Regions from separate parts of the Desulfofarcimen acetoxidans DSM 771 genome, predicted to be linked through region 2. Evidence: riboswitches for the same ligand, from Rfam matches in the RefSeq annotation. Region 2 holds a riboswitch; each other region holds the start of a gene.

Region 1 (4,776 bases), 1.5 Mb from region 2:
GATGGAAGAGGTGCTAAAGTGCTGGCAAGCTAATGATTCAGTATTTTTAGCCTCTCGGCCCTACCGGTTGAGAGGCTTTTTTATTTGTTGGCGGCTACAAACTCGGCTGATTTGCCGTTACGGTTTGTTTGGGGACAACATCCTATGGCATCAAATATTATTTCGGATTTCCTGCCGGATGTTCACTTGGGGAGGCAAATTTCAATGACATGAGAAACCTTACGGGTAGAAGCTCCCGGGCTTGTCCCGAAGCAGGTTTGCAAAGAGGGTAGTAAAATGAATTCGCCGGAGACTCAAAATATTGAATTTTTTAATGATATTATCTGTTTTAGAATCGGCTGTGAAAAAATATTCATTTCCAAAGATGAGATCATTATGTTTTCCACTAACGGAAGAAAAGTAGATGTTCATACCCCCTCATGCAGGTTCACCGTCAATATCACCCTCAATGAAATACAGAAGAAACTGGATGATACCATCTTTTTCAGGTCCCACCAGTCCTATCTTGTAAATATTAAAATGGTTAAAAAAATTTTCAGCAAGGGCGAAACGCGCTGCATTGAGTTTCGCTTGATCAGTGAAACTGCGCAAATCAGTAAGGGCAATGAGCGCAAACTATTCGAGATGGTAAGAATCATTTGAGCCACTTTTGCAGTGCAGAACCGGCTTTTATAAGTTGGTTCAAGGTGAATAACAGCAAATATCCAGTACATGCCGCAAATAAGTACGTGCCGAGTATACATGAGTAATATGAAAATTTGCTTAAAATAACTTGTATGTCTAAAAAAAAACTTGACAATGCTTTTGGCGAATATTTCATATTCTTATGTATATTATGTTGTTTTTTATATATGTACAGTATATTTTCCTGCTTATGCTTAATGAAGAACTTTTTGCTATAATTATTATAGCAGTTAAATAACTGAATATTTAATCCAAGCAAGAGTAACGGAATCGGGTTAGAGTCCCGAACGGTACGGCCACTGTAAGCCGAGCTTACTCCATCGGACAGTTGTCCGGTCCATTGGCGCAAATGCCGAGAAGGAGGAGAAAAGCGTTGAAGCAAGTCAGGAGACGACTCTTGCATTAGATTGGCCCCCGGAACCGGGCTGGATAAAAAACCGTATCCGCCGCTTAATTGCGTGCGGTTTTTTTGTTGCATTAACTTTGCTGTGTATATGGAAGGGGTGATGCGTATGCTTGTGGATTGACAGGCACAAGCACGAGCGGCGTTTGTAGAAGGATTGAACACTGGGGATTGGAAAATTAAAATTTGCTAAAGGGGGTTTTTGTATTGTTTAAGAAACGTACAATAATGCTGACCATGATCATGGTTCTCGTCATGGTTCTCAGCTTTGCCGGCGGCGCCTTTGCCAATGAATATCCTAATCTCACCACGTATGACGGTGTGCCTTTCACTGCAGATGTAGATGCAAACGATGCTAACGCACAAACTGTTGAATTGTATGCCGCTCCGGCCGATGCAAGTTGGATGCCGTATTGGTTTGATAATGAACAGGATGCAGAGGATGTCGAGTGGGCTGTTGTCGGTGGCAGTGTCAGCGGCGTTACGGTGGCAGAACAAGCTCCGTTTTATGTAGACGAAGACTTTTATTATGCGTATGCCGTTGTCACCGTTGCTCCGGGTACCAATCCTGGAACTGCCAGTATTGTAGCCAGTACGCCGGAAAGTGCCTATGTCAATTTTACGGTAGTGGTGAATGGCCCCACAGCTGACCCCTACGATGACACTGCCGATGTGAACTTTGAGGTCTATAATTCAAACGGCGCTTTGCTGTCTTCCGGGGATGGCAATGTGCAGGGCAATGACTTTTACTCTGGCAGGTCCTTTGTTACGGCCATGGATGGCGTGGTGCGGATGATGATGGAAGATGTGATTGACAATTATAGCGCCTCCGGTGCATTTGTTACCGGCATGACAATTGATAGTGTGAATTACACGCCTCCTTATCCCGCGGGCTGGATGTATCGCATATACCGCGAGGGCGGTACCTCTGGACAGTATGATGTGGTGGCAATTTCCGAGGTCATAGGCGCGGATGACATCCGATTAGAGGATGGGGATTATATCCAGTGGCGTATCGGAGAGTATGATGATCACGATTTCCCGGCGTATATCAACCGCTAGACATAAGTAAAGGCATGGTTGCCATGCTCTTTTAGATTTTCAGTAAATCCGGTCCGGGAACTGTTTTAAGCCCCGGTCCGGGTTTTATTGTATTATCAAAAATCAGGAAAACAGAGGTCATTTAAAGAGAAGGCAATTCACAATCAGAAAGAAAGGGAAGGATAATGGTACTCAACTGGAAAAAAGCAATGTACACAGCACTAATGCTGCTGGCCGCATTTATACTGGCACTGGCCATGCTTCCGGCGCAGAGCGCCTGGACTAATCAGGAGGCTGCAACGGATTCCGTGGTTACGGCAACTTACAATGATTTGGATATGGTAGTGCCGGCGGAGGATGAGATTGCAAAATCCTCTGTGGCCGCCGCAACTTACAGCTGTTCAGTGGAGGTTCAATACCCCAAAACTGCCAGCCGTAATGGCGGCCTGATCGACGACAACGCCGGCGATGCCATTGAAATATACAATTCCGCCGGTGAACCGGTGCCGGTGACCGCGCCGGAAGATACACAAACTGGAAAGAAAATAATTTTTAATGCCGAGCCCGGCAAGTACAAATTTAAAGTATACTATACAAAAGATGGCGTGCGCACAGTGGGCGGCGAAGGCACATTTGAAGTAGTGGATGTGCAAGGCAAACAGACATTTTACCTGGGCTATTTTAATATTAAAGTAGGAATCGACCCCGAGACAGGCAAAGCGCCCGGCTTTAATATAGTACTGCGCAATTCCCAGGGAGAGATTCAAAATCCGGGAATGGTGATCGGGGCGGAGGATGGACAGGGAGATATTGAGCATAGTTACATCGTTCTTGCCTGCGATGGGAGCAATCCCTATTACTGGGATGCTACTCCTGTAAATGACGCTTTCAGCCCCAAAGACGGCAGTTTTTCTTGGTCAAGGCTCAATGCTGTAGTATTAGGATCAAAGAAAACAGAAAGGGTTGCAATAACCAGGAGTATTGAGACTACATTCCAGGTTACAAAAGGCGCCGACCTGCGGGTCTTTCGCAAAGGCAAAGCACACTTCATTCCTTTTACCGAGTATACTCCGACTTATATGGGTACCACCGGTGATGAAAAATATGACATCTATAAATTTAATATTCCCTCCGGCGCGGATGGTATTCATTACGAGGCGGGCGGCGGCGAATGGCTGAAGCAGTGCCAGTGTTTCACCGTGAACCCGGGAGGCACGGATTTGACAATAACCCTGGACCTTGCCGTGCTGGACAATAGCCACCGCGTAGATAACGGGTTTATTGATGATAACCTGTACATGAATCTGGACGACAGCAAGTATGTGGTGTTAAAAAAAGGGGAAAGCTTTGACCTGTTTCCCATACGCGTCTGGCAGGCGCAGCTCGGTGTGGTAGATAATTATTTTGTTGAGCCGGACTACCATGTTGAGGTGATGGGCGGTTCGGTGTCCGAGCAGTGGACAGGCAAGCCAGGCAGAGAGTTGCTTAAAGTAACCGGGAAGCAGACAGGTATCAGTATTATAAAAATATCCTATGATGCCTTGGGCTGGCTTGAATCACCGGGTAATGTCATTTCCGGAAGCTACTCTCCTCCCAGTGGGATAAAATATTATTTCAACGCCATCGACCCCATTAACACGGGTATAGTGGTGGTAAATGTGGTGGATGATGCGGACTCTGGGAATGCAGCCAACATCAAAACCAATATTGATCAGAGAGAATATGACACCGTTTATTTCGATAAAAATAAAAGCGATTCCGCGCCTTACACCTTCAAGCCCACGGCGGACAGCGGAACCATATCGGTACGCGTGCATGACCCGCTGCATAACACCGGGTGGGGCGAAGGGTGGACAAGCTGCGCGGCAAATCCGGACGGGAGCTTTACGGTAAACCTGAAAGAGGGCCGCAGCATTATCGAAGTCAGCGCGGGAGATTCGGTGCGGTACCATGTGGTGAACGCCAAAGGCCTGCAGGTCAACATTGTCAATAAAAGCAATCCGGACTGGAAACCAGGCGAACCCTTCAATTTGGGTGAAACCGCGTCGGTCAGCTTTGAAGGACTGGAGATCCCCATCCAGAAAATTGCGGGCATATACAATCCCGGCTATCCATACACGCAATATGTGCAGTATGAGACACAGGACGGGCGGTTGTGCCTGGGTCCTCCCACACAATACGATATCACTTCGTATAATACGGTCAGTGTATTGTTGTCCGAACCGGGAGAATTTTTACTCCATAAGGGCCGGATACATTGCGGACATCTGGGCAGCGCGCTTAACGCGCACCGCAACATATCACCCTCGGGAGTGATGCCCAATTTCAACGCTTCCGAAGGGGAAAACAATCCTTTGTTCAGCACCCTGCCGGACATTACATTTGAAGTGCAGGACAACGAATTTGCCTCTGAACAGGCAAAATTGGAATACGCCGCTCTGAAGGAGCTATTTTACAATTATTACGGGCCTAATTATGCTCCACTTGAAGGAATAAACAGTTCCCAGCTTAATATCACGGGAATTGATATTTCAAATAATAATCTTAGTGTGTATATATACCCTAAAAATAATGATGTCAGTGTGAAAGCGCGCTGTTGGTTCCAGTCTAATCCAGGCAATGTTACGGAGACAAATATGCCTATACGC
Region 2 (4,776 bases):
CTGCTTCCTTAACGTTTATTTCCATATCCTTATTAAGTGACTTAGCCGGAATAACCAGAGCCAGTTCCTCTTTGGCATCCAACAGGACAGCTCCACTGTCCGCTTCAACTTTTTGTGTTAACTGTACCTCATTCTGATCCAGTTCCTTTTTTAATGTTTTGAGCAAAGCCAGATTTAAAGGCTGCCTGCTGCCTACTACAATTACATTATTAATCTCGTCGTCCTGAACCGATGCATCCAATGTATTTTCTTTTTCAATGTCTTGAGGATTAAGCAGCAGGGCTATCTGCTCCAGCGCTGCCAGAGCCTTTTCCGAAACCTGCAATGCATCTGGAAGTTCTTTATTTTGCTCAATGAGGCTAGTTGATGAAGCAGCTGCCGACTGATTGCCCCCGGCACCTGCAGATCCTTTTAAGAGACTGTCCCAACTAGGTCCTGATGAATTCATATCCGTACTATACCACCAGATTACCCTATCCCCCTCTTTAACCACTTTATCAGAAGCAGTAGTCATAGGCACAACCCCGTTAACACTGTACATCCACCCGTTCATGCCGCTGTTAGCCAGCCCATCAATGCTCTTAACAAAACTGCTGTCGCCTACATAGCTCAAACCTGTGGCATGGAGTGCGCCCATAGCAGTAATACCCCATTTTGAAGTTTTATCCAGGATAACACTGCCCGGTCTGTAAATAATTTCGTCGTCCTTTCCCACTATCGCGATATTAACACTGCACCGGTTCTCAGACGAGCCGCCTCCTGGACCGTCTCCGCCAGGGTTACCGGTACCGTCCTGAATTAAATATGCATAAAGTGCTTCAGTGGCTCCAAAAACATTTTTAGATGCGCCAAAGCTGCCATCGGCATTCATTGTGTTATTCATCAGATAAGATACCGGAGTAAATTTTTTGCCATCAACAGTTTTTGTCCATTCAGCACCTTGTGGATCTATATTCAATCTATTTAAAGTTATGATTAGCTCAGAATTATCTACAGCAGGGTCATCATCTTTTGCGCTAACGCTGCCGTCATCCCGCTGAAGGGTTTTCAGATAATTCAGACCTTTATTTATTGCTGCCTGAACATCTGCCTCACCGGCTTCCGGCAGATAGCTGAGCGACCGGATAGCCTGTGCTGTGGAAAGGAAATCAGGGTAGTATTGATCAAAGATTTCTCCCCAGGAACCGGAAGTATCCTGCTTAGATAAAATATACGTTTTAGCATCGCCGGTGTTAAGCCCGTCAAGCTTTCCGGCTTCACCAAGGGCTAAATAAGCCCACATATCGCTGTATACGCTGTTTTCAAAAGAACCTTTACCCGGATCCTCTGCTTTTTGCCGGTCTGCCAAAAGTCTAATCAGCCTGTCCAGGCGTCCGGCGTCACCCCATTTGTTCACTGCCTTTATGCACTGAGTTATAGTTTTCGTCCGGGAATTTTTCACCCATTTTGAAGCAGTCCCTGTATACTGGTCAAAAGTATATCCCAGTGACTTGAGTGCCAGCAGTGTTTCAGCAGAGGAAAAGGTGCTGTCACCTTCTATACGGACTATGGCCGCCGTGTCAGCATCTTGCACGTCGTTAAGATAGGTAAGACCACCCTGTATAGTCTTATAAACATCGCTGCCTTCGTTCTTCGCCTCAGAAAAATAACTGAGTGCCGTAATAACCTGGGCAGTGGTATCAGACTCTTCAAAACCGCTTGTGTACTGTGAGCCCCAGGCTACACCGGCGTCTTGACCCCAGGAGTTCTTATGAATTTCTTTCAAATTATCAATAAAATTAAATGCCTTTGTCTGGTCAATATTACTGATTGCTCCAGCTTTTCCGAGAGCATTCAGAACCATAATATGGTCAAACATATTTGTCCCGAAACTGCCGTCACCATTTTGTTTGGCTGTAATCGCACCGGCCAGAACATCAATGTCGGTTGAAGCTTTGTCAACAGCATAAAGAGCCGTAAGTTCTTTGGACAGATACACAGCGTCCTGTACAGATGAATCCTTTTTAATGGACCGCGCCGTACTATTGGCAGAAAGCATTATGCTGTCTTTGAGGGATACACCATTATAGACCCAACCGCCCACTGACAGGTCCTCCCCCGATTTTGCCAGTGCCTCAACACAGCGGTAATCGAAACTCCAACCGTTTACATCATAGGTCATGCCGCCGTTTTGATATTTTGTCTTAAAAAAGTTTACAGCATTATCAATGGCACTCTGCACCTGATTGTAAACATCGCTGCCGACAGTAATGTCTTCTTTAACTGTCGACAAAGCCTGCAGCGGCACCTTTGTCCCATATTCATTGGCATAAGGGCCGAAACTGCCGTCATTATTCTGGGTTAAGCAAACATAATTTATTAAATTAACATTATTTCCCATTAAGTCGGCTAAGTTTTCGATTTCACTTCTTAAACTAGTGCCGTTTATGCTCCATTTCTCACTTGACAAATCCTGCCCGGCCATAGCCAGCACATAAGCGGTATAGCCATCAATTTTCTCTCCCGCCTTATACTTATCGTTAATAAAATCAACTGCTTTTGCCGCCATTTCAGCAGAAGTATATACAGCCTCTTGCCCGTTTGCTGACTGGCTGGTTAATCCGGAAAACTGAATAATGTTCAGGATAAAAAATATCATTACTGATAACGTTATGAATTGTAATTTTGTGTTTTTTCTCCTCATTATCTAATATCCACCTTTCCCATAACAAGTTCGCAACATCTTTAATTATCTCTAAAATTAGCAATATTTAATAAAACAAATAATTTTAAACTTAATTGCAACCAATACAAAAATAAAAATCCCGATCCACAAGTGAATCGGGATTTTATGGCGATGCCGGCAAAAATGGCATAAACATTAAAAACCACCTCCTATCACACGTAGATATGTGGCAATAAAGAACAAGGCAGTTTTCCTGGCTTAGGATCATCGTAAACCTCACGTCTTCCCGGGAATATCCTGTCCCAGTGACATAGTGTGAGGCTCCTACCCATTACAGTGGCGGGACCGCGCCGGACTCGCACCGGCTTCTCTTTTAAGCTTTATCATTCAGATAAAGCTCCCTGCTCCGGTTATGAATTTATATTCCTAATTATTTTTTGATTATTCATAATATCACGTTATGGCTGTGTTGTATATACCATAAAAAGATCATTTGTCAGAAGAGCATATTTGATTTAATAATATAGATTCTCGACATAGATTATCCGGAAGTATGGACACAATATTTGATTTATGATATAACTTTACCATGAATTAAATCACTCAATCAGTCTAATGCCAGTTGCCTTTTAGGAAAGGCACAGGGAACCAGGTGAGAATCCTGGACGGTCCGGCCACTGTAAATGGGCAGCCAACTCCCGATAAGCCACTGGGAATATTCCCGGGAAGGCGGAGTATGGCGCTATTTCCCATAAGTCAGGAGACCTGGCTGGCATTATCCAAAACGCTTTCCGGGGAAAAGTGTGCGGTCTTAGATTTCTGTATTCATCAGACGCTAAAACCTTAGCACCCCTCGGGAGAGCTAAGGTTTTTGTTTTTAATTTGGAAAACAGGTGCCCCTTCCCGAGGGACAGGGGTTAAAAGGGAAGCCGGTGCGAGTCCGGCGCGGTCCCGCCACTGTAACGGTGAGCTGCCTTACAAAAGGAAAAGGGAACAATCCATTTGGAACCGGCAAAATTGCTTGCCACTTATTCTGAAAAGGAATGTTCCAATCTTATGTCACTGGGTATTGACCTGGGAAGGCGTAAGGCAGCAATGACCCGGAGCCAGGAAACCTGCCTGTTTTCCCCAACGTTAGGCCTTGCGTGGATAAGGGGGTGTTGGACTTGTATCTAATAATATCAATACTTCCTCCTTAGAATCTGAATAAACTGACTGACTTACTAACTAACATTCAGAAGGAGGATCTATTTATGAAACGGGCCATTAGTTTGAGCAGCGTAATACTTGTATTATTTTTACTGATGGGGTGCAGCAATACAGGCAAACAAAATCCTACCGCACAAAACACTAACCCGGAAACCGAGAAAAAAGCCATTTTGATCGTTAGCTTCGGAACCACTTATGAAGATACCCGCAAGCTTACAATTGAAGCGGTGGAGAACAGAGCTAAAGAAGAATTTAAAGGCTGGGATGTTAGACGAGCTTTCAGTTCCCATACGATTATTAAAGTCTTGAAAGAACGCGATGGAATTGAGGTAGATACACCGGAGCAAGCCTTACAAAAATTAAAAAATGACGGCTATACTACTGTTGTGGTGCAAATGTTGAATATAATTCCAGGCGTGGAATACGATTACATTAAAAAAGTGGTAGACCAATACAAAAACGACAATTCTTTTAAAAAGATCTCGTGCGGTCTTCCCCTCTTGTACTATATGGGACAAGAAAACGAGCCAAATGATTTTATCACTGCACTGGAAGCACTAAAAACACAATTACCGTCTTCAATGAAAAACGATGAAGCGCTTCTCGTGCTGGCACACGGAACGCCTCATCCGGCCAATGCCTATTATACAGTACTGCAGCACACAATAAACGAGCTGGGCTTTAAAAACACCTATGTATATACGGTGGAAGGAACGCCGACGCTGGAGGAAGTAATTCCGCAATTAAAAGCTAATAATATCAAAAAAATTACTTTGATTCCGTTTATGCTTGTAGCCGGCGACCATGCCAATAACGACATGGCAGGTGAAGAGAAAGATTCGCATACGAGCCAGCTGAAAGCCGAAGGTTTTGCAGTGGATAGCTATCTTCACGGTCTTGGC
Region 3 (4,776 bases), 1.5 Mb from region 2:
GTGTTTTTTTCTTTCCCTTTGTGTTAGTTAATTGTGACAGGAAAGGTGCCGGATATCATAAAAAGCAAACCTGAGAATATGGAAGCAGTATTTACCGGCAGGTATGCTCCGCGTTATAAAAGCAGTACAATTTCAATTATAGAGACTTACCTGTAGAAGCACTGACTGGGAGGGCCTTCTTTAAAGAAAATTACGGAGAATTTTTGGGGGGGGTATCCATGAGGAATTATGATGTTCTTATCGTTGATGATCGGTGCGGAATACGTCGGCTGCTATATGAAGTACTGAATGATGACGGTTATCGTGTAGCAGTTGCTGCCGGGGGGCAAGAGGCCTTAAAAATAGCATCTAATTTTAGACCCCGGGTAATTTTACTGGATATTAAAATGCCGGGCATGAGCGGGCTTGAAACGCTTAAGGAACTAAGGAATATTTATAGCGAGTTTGTTGTTGTGCTTATAACAGCATATGGCAACCAGGAAATATTTGAACAGGCTAAAAAGTTAGATGTGCATCACTATATAAACAAACCTTTTGATTTTGAAGAAATTAGACTACTAATGAGATTTTTTTTATTGGAGGGGCTGCCGCAATTACCTTAAATCTCAGGGACAGCTTCACCGACCCGGGAGCGGCTGCCTTTTTTCGACAATAAAAAAATGAAGTTTTCGGAAAAAACTTTTCTCAAAATCATAAAACTTAGAAATAAATAAACATTAAATTAGTACGTTTATACACAATAAATGATTAAATAAACAATAAATCCGGCATTATTTGCAAAGTATTGCAAAATCATATAATAAATGCTAAACTAATTAATAAGTTTATGGAAAATTGCTCCTGAAAGTCCACAGGCTTGATCCGGAGGAGATTCACTGGATATATGTTAAATAATTAAACAATTAAATAATATGGAACAAAACAAGTGCTTATAAGAGAAGCTTAATTGGGAAACCGGTGCAAGTCCGGTGCGGTCCCGCCACTGTGAAGGGCAGTAGTCTTACAAGATGTCACTGGGTTTAATAATCCGGGAAGGCGTAAGACAAGGTTGACCCCTGAGCCAGGAGACCAGCTTGTTTGATAGTCGCCGCCAGATACCCACGGAGAATGGGGAGGGGATTAACTGACTCGCGCATGGATTACCATTTTATGCTTTATAAATGTGGTTGCCTGCTTCCCTCTACAATTCGTGTAGAGGTTTTTTTATTTCAGTAGCTGAAAACAGTAGCTAACATTCAGTTTTACGGTTTGCATCCCGGGGGTGAGGGGGGTGTCTCGCACACGTTCCAAGCCCCTTTGGCTGCAGGGTGCAATTCTGCTTAGAAAAAAGGGTGGATTTCCACCGTTAGAGAGGTGATGCCTATGATCTGAAGAAACCCGGCTGTTTGGTTCCCCGAGAGGGAAAAATGCGGGCAGAAAATTTAAATTTAATTTAAGGAGGTTTTTGCTATGAAATCAGGTAAAATCATGAGTAAAATGATGCTGCTGGGCTTGGTTGTAATGCTTGTCTTAGCCATGTCCGTTCCGGCCTTTGCCCAGGATTACTTAACCTCGACAAGCGCTTCCTATATCCAGGGCACGGCGCCCATCTATACAGATCAAACGATTAACGTTGATTTGGTAGTGGAAAGCCGGACCATCAGCGGCAGCTACATTTACACAACCATTAATAATGTTCTATTGACGGCCGGTGAAACCGCCCAGTCCTTCTTTGTTCGGGACGTGCTGCTGGCGGTGCAAGATATGGGGAACTATACGTTTAACGGTACTGATGGAAATCCCATTGATTCCGGCGACAGTTATTTCTATTCCGTTACCGATGAAAATAGCATTGTGACCTATGGTCCCACTAGCCAATATGCCTGGGACGGCTGGGTCTTCCGGATCAACAACAAGTTTCCTCTGGAAAGTGCAGGCTTGGGTGCTTCCATCGCCACCGCTTATGTGACAGACGGGGATGTAATCAATATCTATCATGACGATGCGAGCAGTTCCACCAGTTGCGCCGATTTTGCCAAAATCGCCAGCATTACCGATAACGACAGCAATACCCTGACGGTTAACGTGAAGGCTTCCTGCCAATATTACGGGCCGGCGCCGACCTATACCTGGAATCTGACGAATTTTGCTAATTATCAGGGCGTGACGGTCAAAGCCTATAATGAAAGCGGGACTCTTGTGACCAGTGGCACCACCGATTCTTCCGGCAATGTCGATCTCAATGTCGGCAGTTTCGGAAGTCATACCTATAAGGTGGAAGTAGTACGCACCACCTTTGGCAATGGGCTGATCGAGAATACCACCGATACCGTAACCGGTTACGATCCTATCTAAAGAAGAGGGGTGCGGAAGTGGGCGGTTTGCCAAAAAACCGCCCACTCCCTCTTTTTGTTTTAAAGTACAGGGGAAATGGAGGAGGTTAGCGGCTTTTCTTTACAGAATATTTCTAAGAAGGCGGAGGAAAACAGATGTTGAAATATCACCAGAGGGGACTATTTTTTGCCCTCTTTTGTGCTTTGCTGTTTGTTTTTGCGACCGGCGGCACTGCGTTAGCCACGGAAGTAGAGGAAGTAAATGGTTTGTATGTAATTGCCACATTGCCGGGAAGCGACACACCCCTTCCGGTTAAGTACTATGGCGATATAGCGGGTAGTGTTGCTGCTTCTCCTTGCTATATCACGGTGCCGGCGGGGACGACCCAGATTACCATAAAGAAAGATCCAAATTTAAATACAGATTACACTTTTACCTCTTTAAGGGTGTATAAGCCGCCCTATAAGGCTGCAGATAAATATCCCCTTGATGCCGGGGCGGAATTTTCCGTAACGGTGCCCGCCACGGCCACCCGGCAGAATCCTTATCGAATAAACTCTGCTATTAAAAACTCTAACGGTGCTGATACTAGTAATACTATATTTTTCTACTGTGTGGAGGAAAACGGTCCCAATCCCTTTGTAACACCGGATCGCCAGGAAGTGGCGGAGGGAAGCACCGTATCTCTGAATGTGTACGGCACCGGGAATCCGGCCCAACCGGTGGAATGGTATTACGGCTATTATGATAGTAACTCGTCGACAAGAATTTACGAGAAACTGGAAGGGGAAACCGGCGCCGACCTGAATATCACCGCTGTCCAGGATTCTTTGAACCTGGGATCTTTTAACGAGGAAACCAGCCAGTATTCTCTTCGCTTTTACACCAAAATCGGCACATATATCTCCAATGAAGTTTATGTGACAGTGAACGGAACCCCGGTCTCCAAACCGGATATAAAATCCCTGGATGCCAGTCACTGGGGTAGCTATGCCGGGGCGAAGCTCTGGCTGAATGTGGGAGCCGCCTTTAACGATACGGTGGCCGCGGAGACTCCGGTGAAATTCTATCTGACCGCCGCGGAAAACGGCACGCCGGATACGGCTATTGCCGGCACCCTGGTGGAAAGCACTGTGGCCGCGGTACCCGGCGCCGCTGCCGAGGATTATAAGGATCTGGGTTTTCTGGTGCAGGATCTGCCCGCCGGCAGCTACTGGCTCGCCATCCAGCTGGGCACGGACAATCCTTCCTACAGCTACAGAGCCTTTACAGTTTATCCGGGCGTGAAGGAATATGTCAAAGCTTCTCTGGACAAAATGATCTCCTGGTATCAAACGAAGATATTTGTAAAAGATGGAATTTATGTGGGCCTTTCCGAGCGTAGAGACGGTACGGACTGGGATGCCTGGATCTTTCCCAATTACGGCTATGCCGTCACCGATCCCCTGCTGGCTGGCGCCGACGGCAAGACCTATTTGGACGGCCTGGAAGCGGCTTTAAAAAGCCGGGACGCCGGCGGTACACTCAATTCGCCCAAAGACGATTTCCGTTATGTGGCTGCCCTTTGTGCCGTGGGGGCGGACCCCCGGAATTTCAACGGCCGGAATCTGGTGGCGGAGCTGATCGGCCACGCCTATAACGCGGACGGCACCCTGAAGTTGGGGAAAGACGGCGTGCTGGATCTAAAAATTGATATCCTGACCGTCTCCTATCTCCTCCTGGGGGCGGAAATTGCCGGGGCCACGGAGGCGGAAGGCTATACCGACGCCCTGAAAAAAGCCGGGATCAAGGCCATTCTGCCCACCGTGGAAATGTCTGTCGATGAGCGCAGTGATATCAGTATGATCTCTTCCAGCGACTGGCTGGCCATGCAGAGCTATCCCCTATATTTCCTGCAGGATGATCTGGAATACGGGGATCGCATTAGAGACGCCGTCGGCAAAATGGCGGCAATGGTATCCACTCATTTATACGCTAACGGCGGCGTAACCATGAACTGGCCCGGGGTGAGCAGCCCGGGATCCTTTGATACCCCTCTGCCTGCCACGGCTTACGCTGTCAATCCTAACAGCATGGCCGTGATGCTCAATGCCCTGGTCCTCTTCGGCGCCACGGCGGAAGACCTGGGCAGCAATGCCTGGCAGGAAGATTGGGGCACTTATATGACCGCCCTTCTGAGCTTGCAGATGGATGACGGCTCCGTGGGCTTCAACGGTGGCAGCAATGACATGGCCACCTACCAGACACTGGGGGCCCTGGTGGAACTGCATACGGGCAGGAGCTGCTTTGTTAACGCCCGGGACACCTATCTGAGCAAGTATCCCGATTATGCCGCCCAGATCACCGCTCCCTTTATTTCCGACGGAAGTGGGGCGCGCTTGTCCGCCGGGGAAGGGAAGGTCACCTTTACCTCCAATGAAGGAGGACAAGCCTATTACGCCGTGGTGGACCGCGGGGCCGCCG

Evidence for each region. Region 2 has a riboswitch for cobalamin ahead of DTOX_RS02750 (S-layer homology domain-containing protein). Riboswitches for the same ligand answer to the same signal wherever they lie in the genome.
Region 1: another riboswitch for cobalamin. It lies ahead of DTOX_RS09710 (hypothetical protein); the one in region 2 lies ahead of DTOX_RS02750 (S-layer homology domain-containing protein).
Region 3: another riboswitch for cobalamin. It lies ahead of DTOX_RS09725 (hypothetical protein); the one in region 2 lies ahead of DTOX_RS02750 (S-layer homology domain-containing protein).

Annotation. Positions count from the first base shown of each region.
Region 1 covers NC_013216.1:2,105,966-2,110,741, forward strand. The annotation lists gene DTOX_RS09700 (LytTR family DNA-binding domain-containing protein) at 277-642, shown strand; cobalamin riboswitch at 927-1,097, shown strand; gene DTOX_RS09710 (hypothetical protein) at 1,274-2,149, shown strand; gene DTOX_RS09715 (cadherin-like beta sandwich domain-containing protein) at 2,314-4,776, shown strand, end outside.
Region 2 covers NC_013216.1:572,842-577,617, reverse strand. The annotation lists gene DTOX_RS02750 (S-layer homology domain-containing protein) at 1-2,683, opposite strand, end outside; cobalamin riboswitch at 2,892-3,084, opposite strand; cobalamin riboswitch at 3,269-3,452, shown strand; cobalamin riboswitch at 3,540-3,802, shown strand; gene DTOX_RS02740 (sirohydrochlorin cobaltochelatase) at 3,919-4,776, shown strand, end outside.
Region 3 covers NC_013216.1:2,113,254-2,118,029, forward strand. The annotation lists gene DTOX_RS09720 (response regulator) at 219-602, shown strand; cobalamin riboswitch at 907-1,091, shown strand; gene DTOX_RS09725 (hypothetical protein) at 1,450-2,334, shown strand; gene DTOX_RS09730 (immunoglobulin-like domain-containing protein) at 2,469-4,776, shown strand, end outside.